DNA from 3 places in the Mesorhizobium sp. M0664 genome. Region 3 is predicted to be linked to each of the others. Evidence: predicted binding sites of a transcription regulator. Region 3 holds the regulator's gene; each other region holds the start of a gene.
What was found. Region 3 encodes PhoB, which activates phosphate uptake and scavenging genes when phosphate is short. Its sites were predicted from a motif close to TGTCATNNANCTGTCAT; they were not measured.

Region 1 (4,375 bases), on a different contig from region 3:
ACGGCAAGCTAGTCACGCAACACTGGACCGACGGCATGGACGCGCCCAAGGGCATGGCGATTGTCGGCGGCAAACTCTACGTCGCCGACCTCACCCATGTGCGCGTCGTCGACCTCGCAAGCGGCAAGCTAACATCGACGATCGACGTGCCGAACGCGGTCTTTCTCAACGACATGACCGCTGATGCATCCGGCAATGTCTACGTCACGGATATGCTTGCCGATACGATCTATCGCATCGACCGCGACCGGCCCGAACTGTTCGTCAGGGATGCGGCGCTTGCTTCGCCGAATGGCATCTTCGCCGATGGCGGCCGGCTGATCGTCGCTTCCTGGGGCAAGGGCATCAAGCCCGACTTCAGCACCGCGGAGCCGGGCGGCCTGCTCTCGGTCGATCTTGCTACCAAGGCCGTTTCGCCACTGGCTGGCGCGGAAAAGTTTGCCAACCTCGATGGCGTCGTTGCCATCGGCGGCAGCATCTACGCCACCGCGTATATGACCGGCACGCTCTACCGCTACAAAGCCGGCGGCACGCCGCAAGCGGTTGCGACGTTCAAGCCGGGCAGCGCCGACATCGGCACCGACGGCAGGTCGACAATCTTCGTGCCGCTGATGAACGAGGGCGAGGTCTCAGCGTTGGGCCTCGACTAAGCCGGCGTTGCCAGCTCAAGCGGCGGGCGCGGCTCTCCTCAGCTGCGCCCGCGCATCCGTGATCGAGGCGCGTAAGTCACCAGCGGCCGCTTGACGCCGTGGTTGATCAGCATGCGGCGTATCCTGCGCTGAAGCGCCTGATATAATGAAGCGAACGCCGGCGCGGCTCGCCTTGTGGGCCGCGCCCTCGATGACATTGGCTGCCGTCGAATCGAAGAACGGCACCGCCGAACAGTCGAGGATGAAGTTCCTGCGCTGGCGCGGGCGGCGACGTCTTCCTGCACCAAGGATTGATGATCTGCCTCCAAACATGCAGCACTCTTTGCCAGCCGATGCGCTGTCATGCTACAAACCTCGGCATCGTTTGGCGGGACATCCGCTGCGATCCCGATTTCACAGGAACGACTTCAAAAGGATGAGCGGGTGAAGATATTCAAAGCGTTGGCAACCTCGACAGCCTTGCTGTCGATGGTTTTCCTGCTGGCAGGCTGCGGTCATGGCCTGATCAACAGGCTGATTTGAGTCAGGTGCCGTCGGCCCGCCCAAGCCATCGCTGCAGGAACCGTGCCGCAAGCCAGCACAGCATCGCCCAGGCAAAGCCGGCGCACCAGCCGGCCAATACGTCGGACGGCCAGTGGACGCCGAGATAGATGCGGCTGATGCCGACCACCACTGTCGTCAGCACCGCCAGCCCGAGTACATAGATCTTCGTTGTGCGCCCGGGCAAAACCCGCGCCGCCATGCTGCCCAGCGTCAAATACGTCACCGCCGACAGCATGGCGTGGCCGCTCGGAAACGAAAGCGATGCCACATCGGCGAGATGCGAGACCAGATCGGGGCGCGGCCGGTCGATGTCGAATTTCAGCACGCTTGACAGGAGCTGGCCGCCCGCTACCGCGACGAACATGAGAAGCGCCGCGCCTGGCCTGCGGATAAGGAGCAGATAGACGATCATTGCTGCCGTGATCAGCAGCAGTACGCTGGCGCTGCCGAGGCTGGTGATGTCGCGCATCGCCCCTTCCAGCCACGCCGGTCCGATCGGATTGTCGGGCTGGCCGGCCTTGCGGAAGGCAAGCAGGATTTCGGTGTCGAAGGCATGCGGCGTGGTCGCCCGCGCCAGCTCCATCAGCTCCTCGAACCCCCACAGCCCGCCGGCAATGACCAGCCCGGCCAGCAGAACCGGGAACTCCAGCCAGTTGGGCAGTCTGCTTGCAATCTTCTTCATCGGCCCGATCGCAGTTACAGCCTTTGCAGATAGGGCCCGAGCGTGATCAGCGCCACAGCTGCGATGGCAAGCACGATGCCGGTTGCCTGCAAGGCATTGACGCGTTCGCCGAAGAAGACCAGCGCCACCACATTCACCGACACCAGCTGGATCACCGCCGACAGGCTGAACGACACCGACATGCCGAATTCACGGATCAGCCTCAGCATGATCAGATTGCCCAGCGAGTAGAGCGCCAACGTCAGCACGATCTTGCCGAGGCTCGGCGCCAGCCCCCACTGTTTTGCGGCCATCGCCGCCAGCAGGAAGATCACCGTCGAGACGCAGAGCTGCCCAAGTCCCCAGAAACTCACTTTTGTTCCTCCCGATGCGGTCCCTACCGCCTGCCGCAGCTCTTGTTTCCGAAGCGCCGGTCGCGGTCAAGCGGGGCCGATGTTGGATACGAAATCGCAGGTGGCAATTTAGCCGGCATGTCATCAAACTGTGACCTGCCGGTAATACCGGATTGGCCAGGCAACACGCTCCAGCAATCCATCCAGCCAGAGGCAGGCCCTATGACCGAACATCGCACCCCTGACGCCCATTTCCGCACCAGCCTGCTCGAGGAAAACGATGGGCCAGGAGCCAATCCCACCGACAACCGCACCATGGGTGAGATCATCGCCGCGCGGTTCTCACGCCGCGGCTTCCTCAAGGGTTCGCTTGCCGTCTCGGCCATAGCCGCTACCGTCAGCCCGCTGGCGCTGATCACCGCCGACAACGCCCGCGCCGCCGAAGGCTCCGCCTTCGCTTTCGACGAGCTCGAGGCCGGCATCGACGACAAGCATCACGTCGCACCTGGCTATGACGCCGACGTGCTGCTGCGCTGGGGCGATCCGCTGTTCGCCGATTCGCCGGGATTCGATCCGACAAAACAGTCGGCGGAAGCCCAGGCCAGACAATTCGGCTACAACAACGACTATGTCGGTTATATCCCGATCGACGGCTCGGCCGAGCACGGCCTGCTGGTCGTCAATCACGAATACACCAATCCGCACCTGATGTTTCCGGGCCTCGTCACCATCGTCGATGGCAAAGCCAAGCAGGCGCCCCTCAGCAAGGAGCAAGTCGATGTCGAGATGGCCGCGCATGGCGGCACTATCGTCGAGATACGCAAGGTATCAGGCAAATGGCAGGTCGTTCGCGACGGCAAGCTCAACCGCCGCATCACCTCCAACACCGAGATCGCGCTCTCCGGCCCGGTCGCCGGCCACGACCGCGTCAAGACCAGCGCCGATCCGACCGGCACGAAGGTCATCGGCACCATCAACAATTGCGCCGGCGGCGTCACGCCGTGGGGCACCTATGTCATGGCCGAGGAGAACATCCACGGCTATTTCTCGGGCGAGCTGCCGCAGGGCCACAAGGAGGCGGCCAATTACAAGCGCCTCGGCATTCCCGAAGGTGCCTATGAATGGGCAGCGCATTACGACCGTTTCGACATCGGCAAGGAGCCGAACGAGCCGAACCGCTTCGGCTGGATCGTCGAGGTCGACGTCCAGGATGCGACTTCGGCGCCGAGGAAGCGCACCGCGATGGGCCGCTTCAAGCATGAGGGCGCCGAATCGATCGTCGCCCAGGATGGCCGTGTCGTCTTCTATCTCGGCGACGACGAGCGCTTCGACTATGTCTATAAGTTCGTCACCACAGGCAAGTTCGATCCGGACAACCGCGCCGCCAACATGGATTTGCTCGACGACGGCACCTTGCATGTCGCCAAGTTTGCCGACGACGGTTCGGTCGAATGGCTGCCGATCGTCTTCGGCCAAGGGCCGCTGACGGCGGAGAACGGCTTTGCCGGCGAGGCCGATGTGCTGATCGAGACGCGCCGCGCCGCCGACCTGCTCGGCGCCACCAAGATGGACCGCCCGGAAGACATCCAGCCCAATGCCGCCAACGGCAAGGTCTATGTCATGCTGACCAACAATTCGAAGCGCAAGGCCGACCAGGTCGACGCCGCCAACCCGCGTGCCGAAAATGCCTTTGGCCACATCATCGAGATCGTCGAGGACGGCGGTGATTTCACCGCGACAAAGGGCAGGTGGGAAATCCTGCTGAAATGCGGCGATCCCGCTGTGGCCGACGTCGGCGCCACCTTCTCGACCGCAACCACCGCCAATGGCTGGTTCGGCATGCCGGACAATTGCACGGTAGATTCGGCTGGCCGCCTCTGGGTCGCCACCGACGGCCAAGGCCCGAAAGCCACCGGCCGCACCGATGGTCTGTGGGCTGTCGATACGGAGGGGACGGCACGGGCGACATCAAAGCTGTTCTTCCGCGTGCCGATCGGCGCCGAAATGTGCGGTCCCCTGTTTGCGCCGGACGACCAGACCGCCTTCGTTGCGGTCCAGCATCCGGGCGACGGCGGCGAGGACTGGGAGGCTTTCGGCCGTCCGTCCTACTATGAGGATTTGTCGACGCGCTGGCCCGACTTCAAGCCGGACATGCCGGTGCGCCCGGC
Region 2 (4,375 bases), on a different contig from region 3:
ACGCGGATGCTGCCGAGCGGCACGGCAAAGGGCAGTTCCGGCACGTCCAGTTCCAGTTCGACCTCGCCGATGCGAACCTCGCCGACGAAGGGATGGTTGCGCGCGTAGCCGCGCTGGGTGGAATAGCCGAGCGCCAGCAGAAACCCCTCGTCGCCGCGCGACAGCGCCTGCAGGCGGATGTCGCGCGCCATCGGGAATTCGAGCGGCTCGCGGGTGATGTCGCCGAGGGTATGATCCCCAGGCATGTCGCCGTCGGGCTCGATCAGGCCTTCGCGGGCGAGGATGGCCGAGACGCGCGGCATGGCTTCCGCCTCGCCTGCGCGCTGCTCCGGTTCGGCGACATCGCCGCCGGCGGCGAGCTCGGGATCGAGCAGGCGGTGGGTGTAGTCGAAAGTCGGGCCGAGCAGCTGGCCGCCGGGCAGGTCCTTGTAGGTCGCCGACACCCGTCGCTCGACCAGCATCGTGCCGGTGTCGATCGCCCTTGTGTAGCCGAAACGCGGCAGCGTCGTGCGATAGGCGCGAACCAGGAAGATCGCCTCGATCATGTCGCCGCGCGCCTGGACGATGGCGAGTGCCGCCAATTCCCGGTCGTAGAGCGAACCTTCGCTCATCACCCGGTCGACGCCGAGCGCCAGCTGCTCGACGATCTGGTCGAGGCGAAGTGCGGGCACCGAGCGGTCGCCGCGCCGGCGGTCGGCGAGCAGTTTGTGGGCGTTGCGAATGGCCGCTTCGCCACCCTTTACCGCGACATACATCCTATGCCTCCATCGTCTTGATGCGCGTCGTGCGCGGCAGGCAGGCAATTGCTTCGGACGTGGCGAGGATGATGTCGACGCCACGCGGAAAACGCTGGTTGTTCTGCTTCCATTGCTCGACGAAATGGCGCGGCATTTGCGCCGGCGCGATCGTCGCCGTCTTCTCGATGCCCGGGCCTTCGAGCAGCAGCGGAGCGCCGGAGACAAGATCGCTGACCTCGAGGATCAGCGTCGTGGAGCGATCGGGATAATCCTGGGTGCCTTGCGAAAACCCGTCGAGCGCCATCATCTCGGCCGGCGTGGCGATCAGCGCGAAATGCGCGTCGGCCGGGGTGTTGGCCAGCGGCGCGCCGGTATGAAAGCCAAGCCAGGATTTCACCGTCGCTGAAGCCTGCAAGGCGTGGTCGAGCCAGAGCGGCGTGTCGTTATCGCACAGCGCCAGCGCAACGGCCCCGGCGGTGGCCGACAGCGGCACCGGGGGGTGGGCGAGGGCCGGCAGCGGCTGCACACTGCCTGGCCGCGCCATCGCGTCCATCACGGCACGGAATACGGTCTGGGCATTGAATACCGGATCGGCGAAGCCGCCTTCAATGGATTGAGTGGCGATATCCATCAGTCTTCTCCGCGCACCATGGTGAAGAAATCGACCTTGGTCGCCGCCGTCTCGGCGCGGCGCTGTTCACGCGCCTTGGCCAGTGCCGCCTGCAATGGCGCAACGATCCTGATCTCGACCTCATTGCGGTGGGCCGGGTCCTGCCACAGCGCATCGGCGATCGCCGCCAGCCTTGCCTTCTGCTTGTCGCGACCAAGTGCGTAGCAGTGGCCGACATGGCCGGACGCAAGCCGCACCGTGGCACGGGTGACCGTCGCCTCGCCGACATTGAAAGGGGCACCACCGCCGCCGATGCGGCCGCGTACCGTAACCAGGCCGGTTTCGGGGCCACGCAGAAGTTCCGCTTCGCAAGGCAGGCCGGTTTCGTCCCACAGGCGGACGATGTCTTCGCCGGCCGATTGCGCCAGCGTCGCCATCACGGCCTTGCGCTCGGCCTGCTCTCGCGCTTCCCGTCCTCGCATGGCCGTACTCCTCGTTTGCGTGAATTTGTCTATTGATATAGACAACTATACAAATTATACTCGTTATCTAGCGCGTGTCCATGACGGGCACGTGACACCGGCCAAAAGATCGGCGCAAAGAATTGGGGCGGGAGATGATCGGACAAGCCAACCGCATCGAGCGGCGCAGCGGTGTCGCGCTGTGGCGGCAGATCGCCGACCAGATACTGCATTCGATCGCCGTCGGCGATTTTCCCGAGAATGCCGCGCTGCCGCCGGAGATCGCGTTGGCCGGACGCTATGGCGTCAACCGCCATACGGTGCGTAGCGCTATCGCAGCGCTGGTGCAGGAGGGCGTGCTCAGGGCGGAGCAGGGGCGCGGCACCTTCGTGCTGTCGCGCAAGCGGCTGTCTTATCCGATCGGCGCTCGCACCCGCTTTTCCGAGGGATTGCAAGGACAGGCGTCCGAGCGGCATATCACCTTACTCGCGTCATCGGTCGAGCCGGCCAACCGTCGTGTCGCAGAGGGCTTAGGCCTTGCGACGGGCGCCGATGTGATACGCCTGGAAACGCGCGGCGAAGCCGATGGAATGCCGGTGTCCCGCGCTGCCGGCTGGTTCGATGCCAAGCGCTTTGCCGGCATCGATGCCGCCATGGCGGAAACCGGTTCGATCACCGCATCGCTGGCACGTTTCGGCATCGACGACTATCTCAGGCAATCGACCGTGCTGTCGGCGCGCCATGCCGATGCCGCCGACCTTGCTGACCTCGAGCTGCAGCCCGGCGCCATCGTGCTAGTGACGGTCGCCGTCAACGTCACGCCCGACGGTCAGCCGATACAGTTTTCGGAGTCGCGCTTCCCGGCCGAGCGGATCGAGCTCAAATTGTCGGCGCTCTGAGATGCGGCAGCCCTGGCATCATCCGACTTGAATGACGGCCTTGATCAGGCCGGACTTCTCATGCGCCCAGCGGGCGAGGTCGTGCGGCGTCTCGCCAAGCGTGGTGCGGTGGGTGACCAGCTTTGCCAGCGGCAGCGCGCCGTTGCGGATCGAGGCGGCGACATGGTCGAAATCGGCACGCAGGGCGTTGCGGCTGCCGATCAGCATCATCTCGCGCTTGTGGAATTCGGGATCGGAAAAGGCGATGTCGTCCTTGACGACGCTGACCAGGACCAGCGCCCCGCCGTGCGCGACATGGGCGAAGGCCGACTGCACCGACCGGGTGTTGCCGGTGGCATCGAAAACCACGTCGAAGCCGTCGCCGCCGGTTGCTTCCCGCACCAGGTCGGCAGCAGCGCCCCGCGAGCCGTCGAGGGTCGCGAAGCCGAGTTCGCTTTCGGCGAAACCCAGCCTCTCCGCACTCATGTCGAGCAGCATCACGTCTAGCCCGGCGATGCGGGCGAACAGCGCCGTGCCGAGCCCGATCGGGCCTGCACCGATGACCAGTGTGCGCGCACCTGGATCAGCGAGCGAGCGCCGCACGGCATGGGCGCCGATCGCCAGGAATTCGACGGCGGCAGCATCGGCCAGCGACAGGCCGTGTGCCGGATAAAGATTTTGCGCCGGCACCAGGATCTGCTCGCACATGGCGCCGTCGCGGTGGACGCCGAGCACCTCGATCATGACACAGCAATTCGGCTTGCCTTGCCGGCAGGCGATGCATTTGCCGCAGGCGAGATAGGGATTGACGTTCACCGCTTCGCCGACGGCGAGATCGACGTCCTCGCCAACCTCGATCACGGTGCCAGAAACCTCGTGGCCCATGATGCGGGGATAGGCGAGGAACGGGTGCTTGCCTTCGAAGATGTGATAGTCGGTGCCGCAGATGCCGACATGGCTGACGGCGACCAGCGCCCAGCCGGCGGGGGGCGCGCCAGGCGCCGGACGATCTTCGAGGACAAGTTCGCCGGGCGAGCGGCAGACGACGGCTTTCATGCTTCAATCCAGTCGGTTCATGGCACCGCCGGCCCTGCTGTCGCGAGGCCGGCGGTTGTTGGGAGGCAGTCTATTTGCCGCGGCGGCGCAGCCCGTCGAAATAGACGATGACGATGATCAGCACGCCGGTGATGATGCGCTGCCAGAAGGCGTTGACGTTGAGCAGATTGGCGCCGTTGTTGATGGTGGCAAGGATGAAGGCGCCGAGCAGCGGTCCGTGCACGGAGCCGACAGCGCCGAACAGCGAGGTGCCGCCGATCACCGAGGAGGCGATCGCCTGCAATTCCCAGCCCTCGGCCTGCGTCGGATTGCCGATGCCGATGCGCGAGGCAAGCAGCACGCCGACGAAGGCCGCACACAGCCCCGACAGCGTGTAGGCCATGTAGATGGTGCGCTGGACGTTGACGCCTGACAGGCGCGACGCCTCGGCGTTGGAGCCGACCGAGAACAGATAGCGGCCCCAGCGGCTGTGGTGCAGGAAGATGTAGGCTGGGATGCCGACCAGGATCACCATCCAGAACAGATTGGGGACGCCGGCGAAGGAACTGCGCGAGAACGTCTGGAAGGCGTCGTTGTTGATCGAGATCGAGTTGCCATTGGTCATCAACAGACCGATGCCGCGCAGCGAGGTCA
Region 3 (4,375 bases):
GGCGACCGGGGTCAGGAACAGCGACTTGACGGTATTGCCGCCGGGCGTGGTGAAATCCTTCACGCCGGCAATGTCGGTCATCTGCTTGCCGTCGGCCAGCTGCGAGGCGATCTCGGCGGCATTCTTGCCGAGCTCGCGCGCATCCTTCCACACCGACACGGTCTGTGTGCCGAGCGCGATGCGGTTCAGCGCGGCGTGGTCGCCGTCCTGGCCCGAAACCGGAACCGATCCGGCCAGCCCTTGCGCTGTCAGCGCGGCGACGACGCCGCCGGCAGTGCCGTCATTGGCCGCGACCACGGCATCGACCTTGTTGTCGTTGGCGGTCAGGAACTGTTCCATGTTCTTCTGAGCGTTGGCCGGCAGCCAGCCGTCGGTATAGGCCTCGCCGACATTCTTGATCTTGCCGCTGTCTATTGCCGCCTTCAGCACCTCCATCGAACCGGCAAACAGGAAATCGGCATTCGGATCGGAACCCGAACCCTTGATGAAGACATAGTTGCCTTCCGGCTTCACCTTGAAGACTTCCCGGGCCTGCATGCGGCCGACTTCCTTGTTGTCGAAGGTCAGGTAAAAGACGTCCTTGTTCTCGATCAGCCGGTCGTAGCCGACAACCGGAATACCTTCGTCCAGCGCCTTTTGCACGGCCGGCCCGATGGCCGAGGCGTCCTGCGCCAGGATGATCAGTGCGTTGGCGCCCTGCGAGATCAGGCTCTCGACGTCGGTGAGCTGCTTGCCGGGGTTGGACTGTGCGTCGGCGGAAATATACTTGTCGCCTGCGGCCTCGATGGCCGCCTTCATTGCGGCCTCGTCGGTCTTCCAGCGCTCTTCCTGGAAGTTCGACCAGGAAACGCCGATGACCTTGTCTTTAGCCTGCGCCACCGACGCCAGCGCCAGCGTCATGGCGACACCCGCCAGAATGGCGGTCGTGAATTTCTTCATCATATCCTCCCTGCGCCGCGTACGGCGTGACCAATTGGCTCAAAGACCAGCTTAGAAGCTCTAATTTTTTCGAGCCTCGAAAAAATACTGGTCCGATCTCCGGCTGCTGTCAACATCGATTCTGATGGATTTTGATGACTCTGCGAGTTTTTTCGAGCGTCGGAATAAACGATGACAGCGCCACCTGCATCTGACACTATTTGCCTCATCCGACACTATTTGTCGGACATTACCGACGGCTTCCGGTTCATGAGCGGCCGCGGCAACCGGGAGGAAAGCAAAACAATGTCGGTCGGAATCCGCCATGACGATTTGCGCCGGCGCAACCGGGCGATGGTGATCTCGGCGGTGCGCCGGGCCGGCCAGCCATCGCGTACTGAGATCGCAGCTACCACCGGCCTCAGTCATTCGACCATATCGGCGATTTCTTCCGACCTGATACGGGAAGGCATCCTCGCCGAGAGCAAGCCAAGTGAGCCCGTTTCGTTGAAACGCGGTCGTCCGCAAGTCGGCCTCGCCCTCAACCCGGAAGCGGCGGCGGTGCTGACCGTGGTGTTGTCGCTGAATTTCCTTTCGGCCGCCATTATCGACTACACGGGACAGGTGGTCGCCGAGGAACAGCGCCGGCTGGACACGCTGACTATGCCGCGCGACGAGCTGATCCGTGAATGCATGGCCATCGTCCGGCGCCGGCTGCAGGATCCAGATCTTGACGTCCGCAGTGTCGCCCGCATCGCCCTGGCGATTCAGGGCATTACCGACTCCCCTGCACGCGCCATGCTGTGGTCGCCGATCACGCCGCAGACCGACATCGCCTTTGCCGACATGCTGGAGGACGAATTCGGCATCCCGGCAACGGTGGAGAACGACTGCAACATGATGGCGGTGGCTTTGCGCTGGCGCAATCCGGATCGCTATCGCGATGACTTCATCGCCATCCTGCTTTCGCATGGCATCGGCATGGGGCTGGTGCTGAAGGGCGAACTGTTCACCGGGACGCATTCCTCGGGCGGCGAATTTGGCCACATGATCCATCGTCCGGGCGGCGCGCTCTGCCGTTGCGGGCGGCGCGGCTGCATCGAGGCGTATGCCGGCAACTACGCCATCTGGCGCAACGCCAGGCAGATGAGCGAAGACAGCGAACCGGTCGCCGACGTCAGCGACGCCGACATGCGCGCACTGGCGGCCCGGGCGCGCGAGAAAGATGGGCCGGAACGCGAGGCCTACCGCAAGGCCGGCGAAGCGCTGGGTTTCGGTCTCGGCTCGCTGTTCGCGCTGATCGATCCGGCACCGGTCGCGATGGTCGGCGCCAGTGCCGCCGCCTTCGATCTGATCGAGCCGGCCTTGCGGAAGGCAATCGCCCAGACCGCCGGCGGCCAGCATTCAGGCTCGATCTCCTTCGATACAGAGCCGAACGAATTGCCTCTGATCCGCGAAGGCTGCGCGATGCGGGCGTTAAGCTTCGTCGACCAGGAGATTTTCGCGCCGGGCGCGCAAATGAGGCCCAGCGTCAGAAAGAACGTAGCCTGACCAGGCGGGTCAATCTTCCCTGATCGCATAGCCGGCGCCGCGGATGGTGCGGATGACATCCGGCATCCGGCCGTTGTTGACGGCTTTGCGCAGCCGCCCGACATGCACGTCGACGGTGCGTTCGTCGATGTAGATTGTCTCCCCCCAGACATTATCGAGTAACTGGCTGCGCGAGAAGACACGGCCCGGATGCCGCATCATGAACTCGAGCAGCCGGAATTCGGTCGGCCCGAGCCTGATTTCGCTCTTCTTGCGATAGACCCTGTGCGATTCGCGATCGAGCACGATGTCGCCGACCTTCAGCACGCTGGACAGCACTTCCGGCTTGGCGCGCCGCAGCAGCGCCTTGACCCTGGCCATGAATTCCGGTGTCGAAAACGGCTTGACCAGATAGTCGTCGGCGCCGGTCGAAAGACCGCGCACCCGGTCGCTCTCCTCGCCGCGCGCGGTCAGCATGATGATCGGCAGCCGCTCGGTTTCGGGGCGCACCCGCAACCGACGACAGAGCTCGATGCCGGAAACCGCTGGTATCATCCAGTCGAGCACCAAAAGGTCGGGCACATTCTCCTGCAAACGGATCTCGGCTTCGTCGCCGCGTGTCACCACCTCGACCTGGTAGCCTTCGGATTCGAGATTGTAGCGGAGCAGCACACCCAACGGCTCCTCGTCCTCCACCACCATTATGCGTGGTGCGATCATCGGCTGGGCACCCCCATCATGTCACCGGTGCGGACATTGTCGTTTCGTCCTGCTTCGGACGATTGACCGGCAATTGCTCGCCGGTCAGCACATAATACGCATTTTCGGCGATGTTGGTGACATGGTCGCCGATCCGCTCCAGATTCTTGGCGCAGAACAGCAGGTGCGTGCAAGCGGTGATGTTGCGCGGATCTTCCATCATGTAGGTCAACAGCTCGCGGAACACGGACGTGTATTTAACGTCGATGCGCTCGTCGGCGGCACGAAGCTTGGCCAACGCGGCCGCATCGCCTGCAGCATATTCCTCGATGACACCCTGCACCTGGATGAGAACCAGCTGCGCCATCGCGTCGATGGAATGCGACAGGTCCCGCGGCGTGGCGCTGAGGCCGACCGCACTCACGCGCTTGGCGATATTCTTGGCAAGGTCGCCGATGCGTTCGAGGTCGCCCGCCATGCGGATCGCTCCGACCACATGGCGAAGATCGTGGGCCATCGGCTGGCGTTTGGCGATCAGGGTGATGGCGCGGTCGTCCAGTTCGCGTTGACGCGCATCCATGATGGCGTCGTCGGAAACGACGCGTTGCGCCAGCACGTTGTCGGAATTCAACAGCGCCTTGGTTGCCCCGCCGACCATCGAACCGGCGAGGTCGGCCATGTCGCGGATCAGCTTGCTGATCTGCTCGAGATCCTCGTCGAAAGAAGCGACTGTGTGTTCGCCCATGGTCCTGTCCTCATATGCATGATCGGAACGGCTCAGCCGAAGCGGCCAGTGATGTAGTCCTGCGTGCGCTTCTCGCGGGGCGACGTGAATATCTTCTCGGTCCGGTCGAACTCGACCAGTTCACCCAGATACATGAACGCCGTCTGGCGCGACACGCGCGCCGCCTGCTGCATGTTGTGGGTGACGATGACGATCGTGTAGTCGGCTTGCAATTCGTCGATCAGTTCCTCGATCTTGGCAGTCGACAGCGGGTCGAGCGCCGAAGCCGGTTCGTCGAGCAGAATGACTTCCGGCTTCACCGCCACGGTGCGGGCGATACAGAGCCGCTGCTGCTGGCCGCCGGACAGGCTCAAGCCGCTGGCGTTGAGCTTGTCCTTGACCTCGCTCCACAGCGCGGCGCGCTTCAACGCCTGTTCGACGCGGCCGTCCATCTCGGACTTGCCGAGGTTCTCGTAGAGCCTGACGCCGAAGGCGATGTTCTCG

Region 1: the regulator PhoB is predicted to act here: its motif matches at 2,347-2,363, upstream of NKI39_RS28460 (PhoX family protein).
Region 2: the regulator PhoB is predicted to act here: its motif matches at 1,910-1,926, upstream of phnF (phosphonate metabolism transcriptional regulator PhnF).

Annotation. Positions count from the first base shown of each region.
Region 1 is NZ_JAMYPW010000048.1:31,784-36,158, reverse strand. It holds gene NKI39_RS28480 (SMP-30/gluconolactonase/LRE family protein) at 1-650, shown strand, start outside; partial or broken gene NKI39_RS28475 (sodium-independent anion transporter) at 666-914, opposite strand; gene NKI39_RS28470 (phosphatase PAP2 family protein) at 1,174-1,875, opposite strand; gene NKI39_RS28465 (hypothetical protein) at 1,890-2,228, opposite strand; gene NKI39_RS28460 (PhoX family protein) at 2,430-4,375, shown strand, end outside.
Region 2 is NZ_JAMYPW010000027.1:39,063-43,437, forward strand. It holds gene NKI39_RS21940 (carbon-phosphorus lyase complex subunit) at 1-755, opposite strand, end outside; gene phnH (phosphonate C-P lyase system protein PhnH) at 757-1,368, opposite strand; gene phnG (phosphonate C-P lyase system protein PhnG) at 1,368-1,829, opposite strand; gene phnF (phosphonate metabolism transcriptional regulator PhnF) at 1,964-2,707, shown strand; gene NKI39_RS21960 (zinc-binding alcohol dehydrogenase family protein) at 2,726-3,742, opposite strand; gene NKI39_RS21965 (ABC transporter permease) at 3,813-4,375, opposite strand, start outside.
Region 3 is NZ_JAMYPW010000004.1:182,069-186,443, reverse strand. It holds gene xylF (D-xylose ABC transporter substrate-binding protein) at 1-939, opposite strand, end outside; gene NKI39_RS08685 (ROK family protein) at 1,225-2,469, shown strand; gene phoB (phosphate regulon transcriptional regulator PhoB) at 2,479-3,168, opposite strand; gene phoU (phosphate signaling complex protein PhoU) at 3,185-3,892, opposite strand; gene pstB (phosphate ABC transporter ATP-binding protein PstB) at 3,925-4,375, opposite strand, start outside.